One region of the Paenibacillus sp. sgz302115 genome, then DNA from elsewhere that is predicted to be linked to it. Evidence: a T-box and tRNA genes for the amino acid it is inferred to sense, from the RefSeq annotation. Region 1 holds a T-box; the other holds one or more tRNA genes.
The links. A T-box is a leader RNA that pairs with one kind of tRNA and senses whether it is charged. The one in region 1 lies ahead of leuS (leucine--tRNA ligase), so its partner is inferred to be a tRNA-Leu.
Positions count from the first base shown of each region.

Region 1 (7,352 bases):
CCCGCCAAGTAAATCAGCAGCTTCTGCCCGGAGAACAAGCAGCCTGCCGAGCTGCCTGCAATCCAGCATACTGTGAAGCATAACAGCGGCCTTTTTTTCATGAACGTTCCTCCCTATATACACATCCGTACACAAACAAAAGAACCCCTGCATACGCAAAAAAAACGCGTAGTACAGAGGTTCTTCCCCTGAAGCTTATGGCTATTTGGCTGCGGCAGCCTTCCGGCTATTCCGATACGGTGATCATCGTTTCCTTCGGCGGCTCATAATTCTCCAATTGGCGGAAGATAATCCCTTTGGAGCGCAGCATCGCCTCTACCTTCTCCATATCCTTGCGGTAGGGCCGCAGATAGACGATCTCCACAATTCCGCTGTTAGCCAGCATATTGGCGCAGGTCCAGCACGGTTCATCGGTAACATAGACGGTACTGCCTTCCCGGTCGCTCCGGTCCGTGAACAGCAGCAGATTCTGCTCGGCGTGGATGGTTCGGATGCAGCGCTGCTTCATCACCATCGTCTCCACCCCGTTAACCATTTCCCGTTCATATTGCTCAGAGACCATGCAGCCCGCTTCCGAGCAATCCGGCACCCCCATCGGCGCTCCATTGTAAGCAGTGCCCAGCAGCTTCTTGCCCTGCACCAGCACGGCGCCAACATGGCGGCGGGGACACCGCGAGCGTGTGGAGACCATGCAGGCAATATCCATGAAATAAGTATCCCAATTCTTACGGTAGGCTACAGTCATCAGTAATCTCCACTTTCCCTTCAATAGTTGATCATTATTGTAGCATATTGCAGCAAGCTTCCACTAGGACAATGGTTGCACAGCTTACAGCCGCTAATACATTGAAGCAGAGCCAGCCGCCCACTGCCAACATTGCTTTGAATCTATCCGGTCACTCTCAGAATATCACCAACGGCTTCAGCTTTTCCAGCAGCTTCGGCCCAATTCCCTTCACTTCACCCAAATCAGACAAGCTGCGAAAAGCCCCCTTACTGCTGCGGTAATCTATAATCGCCTGCGCCTTCTTCGCACCGATTCCCGGCAGATTCATCAGTGCAGCAGCATCCGCTGTGTTGACGTTAATTTTGCCGTCCACGGATGTTTGGCCTGCAGAAGCGCCTCCACTTCCGGCACTGGCCGCCGCTCCTGCACTGCTTCCAGCAACAGGCGTCCCTGCGCCATTTCCTGGCGGTGATACCGCTTCTGCGCCGCCACTCCTCGCAGCATTAGCTTCCGCCACTGTGGATGCTGCATCTTCCTTCCCTGCGCTACCTTCCTTCCCTGTGCCTGCCCCCTTCTCCCCGCGCTCCTCGCCTAGCTTGCTGCTCTCCTCCACGCTATTCCCGCCAGCCGCAGCCACCGCCGCCCCCTTGTCCGCTGAGCCTAGAGCCTGCGCCATGCTGGCATTGAGTGTCTTCCAGCCAGCAATACCACTGTCCTCCTCGCGGTCCGCTGCCCACACAAGCCCGCCGCCCAGCAGTCCGGATGCAATGACCAAAGCCAGTATTCTTTTGTTCATGAAGCTCTCCTCCTACAATAAACTGGAATTTTATTCAATAATCCGCTTAAAACCTGTCATTTGTCCAAGACTCCTGTGCATACACTTAACGAAGAGTACTGCTGCAAGCAATAGCGACATCAGAAAGGAGGTACCCTAGGATGAAGGTGGGATTTATCGGAACAGGCAGCATGGGCAGTCTGCTCATCGACGCCTTTCTTTCTTCGGGAGCACTTGAGCCGTGCGATGTGCTTGCCGGCAACCGCAGCCAGAACAAACTGCTGCAGCTTCAAGAACGCCATCCAGGCCTATCCATTGGCAGCAACAGAGAGATCGCGGCCGGAAGCGATATCCTTTTCATATGTGTAAAACCGCTGGAATTCAAAACGCTGACAGAGGAAATCTCAACATGCCTGCGCAGCGAGCAAATTGTTGTCTCCATCACCAGCCCCGTGATGCTCTATCACTTGGAATCCGCTCTGCCATCCAAAATTGCCAAAGTTATCCCCAGCATCACCCACTCTGTCAAAAGCGGGACTTCACTTTGCATATTTGGCAGCAGAATTAATAAAAAAGACAGGCTACTGCTGCTTCATCTGTTGTCTTTCATAGGCGTTCCATTGGAAATACAGGAGACGCATACCCGGATTGCCTCGGATTTCTCCAGTTGCGGCCCTGCGTTCATCAGCTATTTCATTGAGCGGTGGATTGAAGCTGCGGTAGAAGCCACTGGCATAGAAGAAGCCTTGCTTACCCGGCTGGCCGGTGAAATGCTGCTCGGTACAGGCAAGCTGCTGACAGAAGGCGGATTCACTCCGCAGGAGCTGCAAGAGCGGGTAGCCGTGCGCGGCGGCATTACAGCGGAAGCGCTGAACCATCTGCGCACCAGTCTCGACGGCGTTTTCGAACGCCTGACCACCACAACACATGAAAAATACGATGAAGATGTCGATAAGCTCGACATTCTGTTCGGCAAGGGCGGCATCATTCAAACTCCGCTAGACCGCTAACACCCCGCCACAACGCCGGCCCTTTGCCTTCAAAGCTGCCTTAAACCAATAAAGCCCGCAGCACGGATAACTCCGTTGCTGCGGGCAGAATTGCGTTCTTCGCTTAACCCACTACAATATTAACCAGCTTGCCGGGAACCGCAATGATCTTGCGTACGGTTTTGCCCTCGACTGCCGCCTTCACATTCGGAAGCGACAATGCATGGTTTTGCATATCTTCCTGACTCATATCCTGCGCGATCAGCGCGCGCTGTACGATTTTACCATTTACTTGTACGACGATTTCCACCTCGGCATCCACCGTCCAGGCTTCATCATAAGCCGGCCATACTACATAGCTTATGCTGCCTTCGTGTCCGAGCAGTTGCCACAGCTCTTCTGCGATATGCGGCGCAAGCGGTGACAGCATCTGTACGAAATGCTCTGCCGCTTCGGTGGACAAGGTTTCCTGCTTATAAGCATCGTTGATGAAAATCATCAGTTGGCTGATCGCCGTATTGAAGCGCAGATGCTCGAAGTCTTCGGTAACCTTCTTCAGCGTCTTATGCCAAGTCCGCTTGAACTCGTCAGTGCCGCCGTCTGGGGTGATTTTGGCACTGATGCTGCCGTCCTCATTCACGAACAGACGCCATACGCGGGAAAGGAAGCGGTGAATTCCCTCTACACCTTTTTCATTCCACGGCTTTGTGGCTTCCAGCGGCCCCATGAACATTTCATAGACACGAAGCGTATCCGCGCCATAGGCTTCCACAATTTCATCCGGGTTAATGACGTTGCCCCGTGATTTACTCATTTTCTCGTTATTATTCCCCAGGATCATCCCCTGGTTCACCAGCTTGTGGAACGGTTCTTTCGTATCGACCACGCCAAGATCATACAGCACCTTGTGCCAGAAACGGGCGTAAAGCAAGTGAAGCACCGCATGCTCGGCACCCCCGATGTACAGGTCAACCGGCAGCCATTCCTTCTGCTTCTCCGGTGAGCACAGCTCCTTGTCGTTGCGCGGATCAATGTAGCGCAGGTAATACCAGCAGCTGCCGGCCCATTGCGGCATGGTGTTCGTCTCGCGGCGGGCTTTCATGCCGGTCTCGGGATCAACCGTTTCGACCCACTCGGTCACATTTGCCAGCGGGGATTCACCAGTGCCCGAAGGACGGATTGAATCCACTTCCGGCAGCAGCAGCGGCAGTTGATCTACCGGAACGGTCTTCATTGTGCCGTCTTCCAGATGCAGAATTGGAATTGGCTCGCCCCAGTAACGCTGGCGGCTGAACAGCCAGTCGCGCAGGCGGTAGGTTACTTTGCCTTTGCCGCTGCCCTTCTCTTCCAGCCAAGAAATCATTGCGGCAATTGCTTCTTTGTTCTCCAGGCCATTCAGGAAATCGGAATTCACATGCGGTCCGTCTCCAGCGTAGGCCTCTTCTTCGACATTGCCGCCCTGCACAACCTCCACAATGTTCAGCCCGAACTGCTTGGCGAATTCCCAGTCGCGGGTGTCATGGCCCGGTACCGCCATAATCGCTCCCGTTCCGTACCCGGCAAGCACATAATCGGCGATCCAGATCGGCACCTGTGCGCCATTTACCGGATTGATGGCATAAGCGCCGGTAAATACGCCGCTTTTCTCCTTGGCCAGATCCGTACGTTCAAGGTCGCTTTTACGCGAAGCCTTGTCACGATATTCCGCAACTGCCGGCTTCTGCTCCTCTGTCGTAATGAGGTCTACCAATTTATGCTCCGGTGCCAGCACGCAATAGCTTGCGCCGAACAAAGTGTCCGGGCGGGTGGTGAATACCTCCAGGCTCGCATCATGACCTTCAATCGCGAAGATCACCTCAGCGCCGGTGGATTTGCCGATCCAATTGCGCTGCATATCCTTGATGCTTTCTTCCCAGTCCAGCTCTTCCAGATCTTCAAGCAGGCGCTCTGCATATTCCGTAATCTTGAGAATCCACTGGCGCATCGGTTTGCGGACCACGGGGTAGCCGCCGCGCTCGCTTTTGCCATCAATAACTTCTTCGTTGGCCAGCACCGTTCCCAGCGCTTCACACCAGTTGACCGATACCTCTGCCACATACGCCAAGCCACGGTTGTACAGCTGGATAAAAATCCACTGTGTCCACTTGTAGTACTCCGGATCGGTTGTGCTGATCTCGCGGTCCCAGTCATAGGAGAAGCCCAGCGACTTGATCTGGCGGCGGAAGTTATCAATGTTCTTAACTGTAATGTCGCGCGGATGCTGTCCGGTATCCATCGCATACTGCTCCGCAGGAAGTCCGAAGGCATCCCAGCCCATCGGGTGCAGCACGTTATAGCCGCGCATCCGTTTGTAGCGGGAGACGATATCCGTAGCCGTATATCCTTCCGGGTGGCCGACGTGCAGCCCTGCGCCTGAAGGATACGGGAACATGTCCAGCGCGTAGAATTTCGGCTTGCCCGCATCTTCGCCTGTCTTGAAGGTCTTGTTATCATCCCAGAATTTTTGCCATTTCGGCTCGATGGTTTGCGCACGGTAGCCTGCTTGAGGCTCAGTGCTAAATTTGTTGTCGCTCATCTTATGCTCCTCCTTGGAGTGTTGCTTACTTAGTTAAACGCCTTTGTAAAAAATATGCAGAGTAGGGTCACTACCAGAAATGTTTGGGCTTCCGCCCGCTGTTATTCTCCGATTTCTTGATTTGAACCGCTCTTCGCGGTAGAAATCCGAGAATAAAGGCGGCCACTAACGTTGCTCCAGCTCCAAAATTTCTTTCCGTTCCTTTATCTCTTCAAAAATTTAAAATACTAACCCGTTTTACCTAACAGGCCGGCAAAGTCCAAGAACCAGCTCTGGACTCGCTGTTCCGTTGGGGCGGGGATTTGCCTTCGTATGCCTCAGGCAGAGGGGGGCGCTTCGGCGGCCTGCCACCTGCCAGGCCCCAATACCGCAAAAAAACCTCCCATCCCTAGCGTATAATCGCTAGGGACGAGAGGTTTGAATTCCCGTGGTACCACCCTAGTTAGCGGCGGATATGCTTTATCTGCCACTCACTTTGACACCCTGTAACGGGGGTGAGACGACGACGGTTCACGCGCGGGCTTCGCAGCTTCAAGCTTGCGGCCACCTGCGGCTTGCGCCGTTACTCCGAGGTGAGTTCACTCTTCTCCGTTAACCGGCTCGCACCTTGCGCCGGCTCTCTGCAATAACGGTCACACGAATTAATACTCCTCTTCATCGCACTGCTATGCTTCCTGATTGTAAATCAGTAATATTCACCACATTATATACAAAAGAACCCTATCCAGTCAATGATTTGCCTGTTACACCCCGGGCAACGCTTACGAAATGAACTGTGAGATTAAATGAAGTGGAAAAAGGAATCCTAATTTGCGAATTCCACCGATTTTTTGGTGATTAGATGGAAAAAGTAGACCTAATTCTCTCCATTTCCATCCATTCAGTGATTTTATAAGGAATTAAGTGGAGTTTTTCCAACTAACCATCCGGGGGGAGGTTACCCAGCGGAATGAAATGGAGAAATTCCACCTCAGTTATTTATTCCTGAAATTTTGAAGGCAAGGGTTTAAAAAAATCCGCAAGCGATTGCCCTGCTGTTACACCGGCTTACGCCGGATATAATAGGTGATAAAATGCTGGATCACTACTTTTCCGGCCGCAAAAACAGGCACAGCCAGGATCAGCCCGATCATCCCGGCCAATTCTCCGCCCACCAGCAGCGCGAAAATAATCATCAGCGGATGCAGATGCAGTGTACGGCCCACCACCTGCGGCGAAATGACATTGCTCTCCAGCATTTGGCAAAGGGTGTTCACCACTGCTACCAGCAGCACAAGACGCAGCGACAGCGTTGAAGCCATCACGATTGCCGGCGCCGCACCCAGGAACGGGCCCATATAAGGAACGATGTTGAACACGGCTACCACACAGGCGAACAGCAGAGCATAAGGCATGCCGATAATCGCATAGCCGATATAGGCCAGCACCCCGATGATGACACAGACGAGGAACTGTCCGCGTATATAGTTGCCGAGCGCATCATCAATATCTTTTAACAGCTTAACCATTGACTTGCGCCGTGAGCGGGGCAGACAGGAGACAATCGCCCGTTCGAACACATCGAAATCCTTAAGAATATAGAACACAAGAAAAGGCACGATGAATGCGTTGAACAATACGCCTATCGTCGATCCGATATTATCGAGAAAGTGGGAAATGCCTTCGGCCAAACGATTTTCCATCTGATAAAACCAGTTGTTCATGCCAAGCTCCACACCGGGCGGGATCAGCCTTGAATTCATATTCCGCATAAGGCCCTGCGCATGCAGTGTCATTTCCGGCAAATGCTCATTCAGTTCCTCAAGCTGTTCGATGAACATGGGAATGAGGTTGATGGCAATCACCGCAATCGAAGTCAGGAATACGGCATAGATCAGGAGCACTGCAACGCTGCGCGGCATTTTGCGGCCGGCCAGCATACTGACTACAGGGTTCAGAACATATGAGATGATCATGGCTGCCAGAAACGGCGCAAGAATCTCCTTCAGAAACACGAAGATCCCCTGCAGCATCGGGCGAAGCAGCCATACGAAATATAAAATGATCAGGGCAAGCAGCACTCCGATCATCCAGCGGAACCATTTACTTTGGGACCATTGCTCCATGTTATCCCTCCCGATTAAATGCAGCCCCGAACAAGCCATGCAATATCAGTATGTGTGGGAGAAAGGTGAAATAACCTTTTTCCGAACAAAAAATTGGTTTTTTGTTATCCCGGTTCAGAAGTTGGTATGGTGGACGGAATCGGAGTTGAATAAAATCATAATGTAAAACGCTTCCATTTCG
Region 1 is NZ_JBVYOK010000004.1:193,984-201,335, reverse strand. Features, by position in the region: gene AC0LWN_RS11345 (ComEC/Rec2 family competence protein) at 1-101, opposite strand, end outside; gene AC0LWN_RS11340 (deoxycytidylate deaminase) at 227-745, opposite strand; gene AC0LWN_RS11335 (ComEA family DNA-binding protein) at 903-1,523, opposite strand; gene comER (late competence protein ComER) at 1,664-2,512, shown strand; gene leuS (leucine--tRNA ligase) at 2,616-5,066, opposite strand; T-box leader at 5,468-5,733, opposite strand; gene AC0LWN_RS11320 (AI-2E family transporter) at 6,104-7,171, opposite strand.

Region 2 (7,352 bases), on a different contig from region 1:
CCATCCGGGCTGTTCGGCAAGAATGTCCGGGAGAAAGTGTAGGAGGGGAGCGGCATGAAAAAGCTGAACAAAAATTTCTGGGTCGGCATTATTGTTGCCCTAGCGTTCTACGGCATCGTACAAGTTCTTCTAACAACAGGGATTCTTAGTGATGTGAACAGGTCTACGCTGCTGCTGATCGGTGTCAACATCATGCTTGCGGTATCGCTTAATTTGATTACAGGGATTACCGGACAGTTTTCCATCGGTCATGCAGGGTTTATGTCAGTGGGGGCGTACACCTCGGCTATCCTGACGCTGGATTACAATGTTCCATTCATAGCGGCGATTATTGCCGGCGGGCTGCTGGCAGCGGTATTTGGAGTCTTGATCGGCATGCCTACACTGCGGCTCAATGGCGACTATCTGGCGATTGCCACCCTTGGGTTCGGTGAGATTATCCGCATCATTATGCTGAACACGGAATATGTAGGCGGGGCTTCCGGGCTTAGCGGCATTCCGGCCAAAACCACATGGACTCTGCTGTTCCTATTCACCTTGATTACGGTTGTAGTGATCAATAACTTTATCAGATCCACCCACGGCCGGGCTTGTATAGCGATACGTGAGAATGAAATTGCCGCCGAGGCGATGGGGATTAATACGACACGCTACAAAATTATCGCTTTTACCATCGGTGCTTTATTCGCCGGTATTGCAGGCGGCTTGTCCGCGCATACGTTCTACGTGATTACTCCCGGGAGCTTTAACTTCCTGAAATCCTTCGAAATCATCGTTATGGTTGTGCTCGGAGGGCTCGGCAGTACCGCTGGCTCCATCGTTGGCGCGGTATTCGTTACTCTGCTGTACACCTATCTGCGTGAAGTCCCGGAATGGCGGATGATTATTTATTCGATTGTGCTGATCCTGATGATGATCTTCCGGCCAAGCGGCTTGCTTGGGAAGACTAAATTTTCGCTGGGCAAGTTGGGTAAAAAGGAGGCAGAGTCCCATGACGCAATCAAAGGCAGCAGTGCTTCTTGATGTTAAGGAGGCCAGCCGTTCTTTTGGCGGGCTTAAAGCGCTGTGTGAAGTTTCCCTTCATATTGACCGAGGGGAGCTGATTGGCCTGATCGGGCCTAACGGTGCAGGAAAAACAACGCTGTTCAATTTGCTGACCGGAGTTTACCCGCCTTCTACAGGCAGCATTATCCTTAACAATGAATCCATCGGCGGTATGAAGCCCTACAAGATTAACCATAAGGGAGCTGCCCGCACCTTTCAGAACATTCGGCTGTTCACATCAATGACCGTACTGGAAAATGTCAAAATCGCCTTTCACCAGCATGCCGGACACTCCCTGCTCACCTCTATGCTCCGGCTGCCGAAGCATTTCAAGGAAGAGGACGAAATTACGCGGAAGGCTATGGATATTCTGAAAATATTCAGTCTTGCCGATCAGAGCGAAGAGGTTGCCAGCAATCTCAGCTACGGGAACCAGCGGCGGCTGGAAATCGCTCGGGCGCTTGCCGCCGGTCCTAAGCTTCTGCTGCTTGATGAGCCTGCGGCGGGCATGAATCCGAATGAAACCCGTGATCTGATGAACCTGATTGCCTGGATTCGCAAGGAGTTTGACCTTACCATCCTCTTAATTGAGCATGACATGTCTCTTGTAATGGGAGTTTGCGACCGGATTTATGTGCTCGACCGCGGCATGCTGATTGCAGAGGGCACACCTCTGGAGATCCGCAGCAATCCCAAGGTTATCGAAGCGTATTTGGGACAGGAGGCGTAAGGGCTATGCTGAAGGTACAAGGAATCAACGTTTATTATGGGGCCATTCATGCGCTGAAGGATCTTAGCATTGAAGTCAGACAAGGAGAAATTGTGACGCTGATTGGTGCCAATGGTGCCGGCAAATCTACGCTGCTTAAGACACTTTCAGGGCTGCTTAAGCCGAAGACGGGCAGCATCGACTTTCTGGACAAATCAATTACTGGCCAAAGTGTTCAGGCCATCGTCAAGGAGGGCTTGATTCATTGTCCCGAAGGACGGCGCGTATTCGCCAATATGTCGGTGGAGGAGAATCTGGAGCTTGGCGCTTACCTGCAGGATTCCGCAAGCCTCGCGGCTGATTTTGAAAAAGTCTACACGACCTTCCCGAAGCTTCTGGAACGTAAAAAGCAACAGGCCGGCACCTTATCTGGCGGCGAGCAGCAGATGCTGGCTATGGGGCGGGCGCTTATGGGCCACCCTAAGCTGCTGCTGCTCGATGAACCATCCATGGGCCTGGCCCCGCTGCTGGTGCAGGATATTTTCAACATCATCAAGGAGGTTAATGCTGCCGGCACGACAGTGCTGCTGGTTGAGCAAAATGCGCATCAGGCACTAAAAATTGCCCACCGCGCTTATGTGTTGGAAACCGGGAGAGTGGTGCTGGAGGGTGACGCCAAGGAATTGGCTGATTCGGAGGAAATCAAAATGGCATACCTCGGACATTAGTGCCGTAGCCTGCATGTAACATCACAGAAACAACATATATAAAATTTTAATATTCGGGAGGCTGGAGAAACTATGAAGAAAATTGGGGCCATTATTTTGTCGACGGTACTGATAGCGGTATTAGCTTCGGGCTGCGGCAGTAACAACAAAGAGAGCAGCGGCAATTCTGCAAGCGGCGGCAATGCTGGCGGGGACACCATCAAAATCGGTGCTGACCTTGAGCTTACAGGCGGCCAGGCTTCTTTTGGCGACTCCGCATCAAAGGGCGCGAAGCTGGCGGTGCAGCAGATCAACGATGCAGGCGGCATCCTCGGCAAGAAGCTGGAGCTCATTGTATCCGATAATGCCTCGAAATCCGAGGAAGCCACACAGGTTGCCCAGAAGCTGATAACCAATGATAAGGTTGTTACGATCATCGGAGCCTCCACATCTACGAATACTTTGGGGATCGTTCCTGTAGCCACAGAAAAGAAAATTCCGCTCGTTTCAGTGGGAGCTACCAACCCTAAGGTTACGGTTGACGAACGTACCAGCAAAGTGAATGAATGGGTGTTCCGCGCGGCCTTCATTGATCCTTTCCAAGGGCAGGTTATGGCAAACTTTGCAACAGACTCCCTGAAAGCCAAAACAGCGGTAATCTACACCGATACTTCGAGTGACTATTCCAAAGGTCTGCAGAAGTTTTTTGAAGAAACCTTCAAGTCCAAAGGCGGAGAGGTGCTGAGCCAAGAGTCTTACCAGCAGAAGGATTCCGACTTCAAAGCCGTGCTGACACGTATCAAGGAGGCCAACCCGGATGTTATTTATCTGCCGGGCTATTATGAAGAGGTGGGTAAAATCCTGAAGCAGGCCCGTGAAATGGGCATCACTGCTCCGTTCCTGGGCGGCGATGGCTGGGATTCCCCGCAGCTTGCGGAAATCGCTGGCGCAGATGCGCTGAAGGACACTTACATGTCCAATCACTACTCGCCGGAGGATACTGCCACAGAAGTCAAATCTTTCGTTGACGCCTACAAAGCAGCCAATGGCGGCGCGGTGCCGGACGGCATGGCAGCTCTGGGCTACGATGCGCTGAAGCTGGTTGCCGATGCAATTTCCCGTGCGGGTGAGGCTGACCCTGCCAAGATCAAGGACGCTTTGGTAGCGACCAAGGATTTGCAGCTGGCTACCGGCAAAATTACGCTGAACGAGTCCCATGACCCGGTTAAAGCGGCTGTCGTTCTGAAATTCGTCGACGGAAAACAAACTTTCGAAACCAAGGTCAATCCTTAAAAGTTAAAATCCAGGGGTCCGGTTGGTCTATTGCGGAGGGCTTGATGCCCTCCGTATTTTCTTTGCTGCGCCTGCAAAAAACTTCTCCCAAAAAACATCTTGTCAAAATCCTCGGAGTTTGATATACTCATTTTTGTTGTGACAAGGACATACTTGTTAATATGGCTCGTTGGTCAAGGGGTTAAGACACCTCCCTTTCACGGAGGTAACATGGGTTCGAATCCCATACGAGTCACCATTTCTTCTTCGAGTTTTGGGATGAGAACCCAGAGGTTCGTTGGAGCATTGACATCGTTAGGAATACTTCGCAATCGTTTCGTAGTGTGAAACGTATCCCATACGAGTCACCATTTCTTCTTAGTATATGCGGTAGTGGTGGAATGGCAGACACGCTATCTTGAGGGGGTAGTGGGTGTATACCCGTGGAGGTTCGAGTCCTCTCTACCGCATCCATTGACACAAAGCCACTCCTAATCAGAGTATCTGATAGGGGTGGCTTTTTTGGTATTAAGCAGGGATGGATGAACTGGAGCCCGCTTAATGCTCCAGCGCTGCGGCGTATTTGGGGTATAGTTGCCGGATGCAGTCCGGGCAGATATCATGGGTGAACTGCAAGGAGAGCTGGTGCTGCAGGAAATGCTCAAGCGTGATCCATTCCTCTTCGGCACTACGGACCGATTTGCAGGAAGCACAGATTGGAATGAGAGGATGATACGTTGTGCTCAAGCGGGTGCCAGCGACGGCTCTAACCGGCTGAATATGGCCTCTTCCGGCGGCAGGACCGGCATCATGGAGGGAGAGGACAAGGTTTCTGCCTTGTGCGGGCTGCGCGGTCAGAAGCGGAAATATATCCAGCCGGACGGCCCTGCTGCCTTTATTGGCCGTTCTGATCACCAGCTCAGAGCTGGAAATCAGGCGCTCACCCTGTACAACGTCCTGAAGCGTCTCACTCAGCGCTGCGGTCATACCCGGATAGGCAATAAGCTCTTGAAACACTTCTAAGATATTGCCGCCAATCCATTCAGTGTCAGGGGAGAGGCCATAGAACTGGCTGTATTCGATCCAACTGGCGTTGGCATACAGAATAACTCCATTGCTGCCCGTAACGAGTATGTTCCCAGGCAGCGATAGAAGGGAATGGGTTGGGGTAAAGGACAAGCTCTGTGGCAAAAGTAATCGCTCCTTGAGATCACACCGGATGAAAAGCTAAGATGGAGGCAGACCCAGAAGTTCCGAAACCTGGCGCCTGTACCGTTCTGCTCTGCGTGTGCCGTGAATCAGGTTGGAGAGGCGATAAGGCGGGATTCCGTAAATTTCGCAAAATTTTTTCTGATCCAGATGCAGTTCCGTCAGCCGCTGTTTGACTGCCCAGCCGTAGGGGGTAATAGGACGTTTGCTGTTCACAAGGGCTCACCTCTTATCGACTATCCAGCCGTATGATATAATGGGATAAGGAATAATAATAGTTAATTATATACTTTTTTACGTCATTTTTCAATAATAATTACGTAAATAAGTGTTTTTTTAAAATTGAGTGGAGGGCGGTTGACCGATGCAGTCCATATACGAACGAATTGAATATCTGATTAAGCAAAAAGGAATGACCAAGAAATCCTTCTGTGAACAGTTGAATATCAGCACAGGCAATATGGGAGATTGGAAGCGTGGCAAGTCAACACCCGGAACGCATAAGCTGATTGAGATCGGGGCTTTTTTCCATGTGAGTCTGGATTGGCTGATCCTGGGGAAGAAGACACCTGAGATGGTGCGTGAAGGCTCAGAGGATTATTTTTTTGGCCAAATGCGGCAATTGAATTGCCAAACCGATGGATTGAAGTCGGAAGAGCAGAATTTCATTAAGGAATACATCGCTTTTACCCAATACCGCAAGCAAAAAGAATCGGAAGAAAATTCTTAAACGGGCTGCTTTACTTTTTGCGAAAAACGTTTTATAATATTGAATGTTGCCCTCAAACATTGCTTTAATGTAAAACACACCGCGCGGTAGTGGTGGAATGGCAGACACGCTATCTTGAGGGGGTAGTGGGCGTACGCTCGTGGAGGTTCGAGTCCTCTCTACCGCATATAGTAAGAACACAGCAAAGCCCTTCGTGAGAAGGGCTTTTTTTATATGTATTTTAACAACTGGCGGCAGGCATATTGTCTGCAAAAAAAGATACTCTTCGCACTCGGCAATGGGCCGCGCGTAAGAGTATCTTTTGGCGTGTGGCGGCCCGAGATTAGCCCAGCAGTTTGGCGATGTCCGCTTCAATCTGATCTGGAGTGGTCTGCGGGGCAAAACGCTTCAGCACACGGCCCTCCTGGTCCACCAGAAACTTGGTGAAGTTCCATTTAACGCTCTTCGAGCCCAGAACGCCAGGCGCTTCCTTGGACAGGTATTTGAACAGCGGATGCGCTTCATCGCCTTTTACATCAATTTTTTCATACATCGGGAAGGTTACACCGTAGTTGATTTCGCAGAATTCGGCGATATCCTCACTGTCTCCAGGCTCCTGTCCGGCAAACTGATTGCTTGGAAAGCCCAGCACTTCAAAACCGCGGTCCTTGAACTTATCGTACACTTCTTGAAGACCTTTATACTGAGGTGTAAATCCGCACTTGCTGGCTGTGTTCACTACGAGCAGCACTTTGCCTTTGTACTTGGAGAGCGTTTCTTCCTGGCCCCGCAGGGTGTTCACTTCAAAATCATAAATACTCATGATTCATACCTCCCGTACATATATTTATAACAATTTAATTGTACACTATTTATTTCAAGAATCAAGTCGCCAGCTCATGAAAATATTGAACTCTGAGGAAGGCTATGGGGGTATGTTCCTGGGAATAATGTCTAAATAGAGACGTGGAAATAAGGAAGAATAATAAATAGCTGGCGGGAGAGCGTGCTTTGGTTGACATCACCCCTAAAATTCTTTACTATGTCTAAGTATCTGTTAATGTCGCGTGTGCTATTTACTACCAAAAATTTAAATAATGGGTGATGAAGATGTCTTATAGACCGAATATTACGAATGTGACCAAAGCCAGCAGCAATGATAAGGAAGGATTATACGAGTTCATTGTTAAGCTCGCTGACGGAACGGAGTGCCGCGCGTTCTACAATCGGTTTCCGGAATGGAAAATGACGAACATCAGCCGCCTGCTCAAGACGCCTTGTCCGGTTTGCCGCAAAGATTTTATCTGCAGATGTATGGAAGCCTTCACCGCTGATTTCGAAGGGCAAATGATCGGGAATGAATGGATTGACAAGGCGATTGCCGAATAATTACATGGACGGATTGCGATGGCGCGGGAGCTTATCCCGCGTTTTTGTTTTTTTAAGAGGAGCGCTCAGGGATATACTATGATTATCAGAAAGGGGTGGGGGACGTTGGAGGAAGAACGGATTACAGCTATAGAGGGCAAGTCCGTTGTGCTGATTGATGGGGTGTGTCATTTGTGCCAGGGGCTGGTCCGGTTCATTATTCCGCGTGATCCCAAGGGCAGATTTCTATTCGCCCCTTTGCAGAGCGAGATTTCCCGTGAACTGATGCTTGCGAATGGGCTTACGCCCGGGGTGCTGAGTACGGTAGTGCTGC
Region 2 is NZ_JBVYOK010000007.1:114,140-121,491, reverse strand. Features, by position in the region: gene AC0LWN_RS15675 (branched-chain amino acid ABC transporter permease) at 1-42, shown strand, start outside; gene AC0LWN_RS15670 (branched-chain amino acid ABC transporter permease) at 55-1,023, shown strand; gene AC0LWN_RS15665 (ABC transporter ATP-binding protein) at 992-1,774, shown strand; gene AC0LWN_RS15660 (ABC transporter ATP-binding protein) at 1,780-2,481, shown strand; gene AC0LWN_RS15655 (ABC transporter substrate-binding protein) at 2,554-3,753, shown strand; tRNA gene AC0LWN_RS15650 (tRNA-Glu) at 3,917-3,991, shown strand; tRNA gene AC0LWN_RS15645 (tRNA-Leu) at 4,120-4,202, shown strand; gene AC0LWN_RS15640 (PAS domain-containing protein) at 4,291-4,923, opposite strand; gene AC0LWN_RS15635 (XRE family transcriptional regulator) at 4,960-5,157, opposite strand; gene AC0LWN_RS15630 (helix-turn-helix domain-containing protein) at 5,306-5,671, shown strand; tRNA gene AC0LWN_RS15625 (tRNA-Leu) at 5,755-5,837, shown strand; gene AC0LWN_RS15620 (glutathione peroxidase) at 5,994-6,473, opposite strand; gene AC0LWN_RS15615 (hypothetical protein) at 6,761-7,039, shown strand; gene AC0LWN_RS15610 (thiol-disulfide oxidoreductase DCC family protein) at 7,118-7,352, shown strand, end outside.
Region 2: it has a tRNA-Leu gene. The T-box ahead of leuS (leucine--tRNA ligase) is inferred to sense a tRNA for this amino acid. The anticodon was not compared.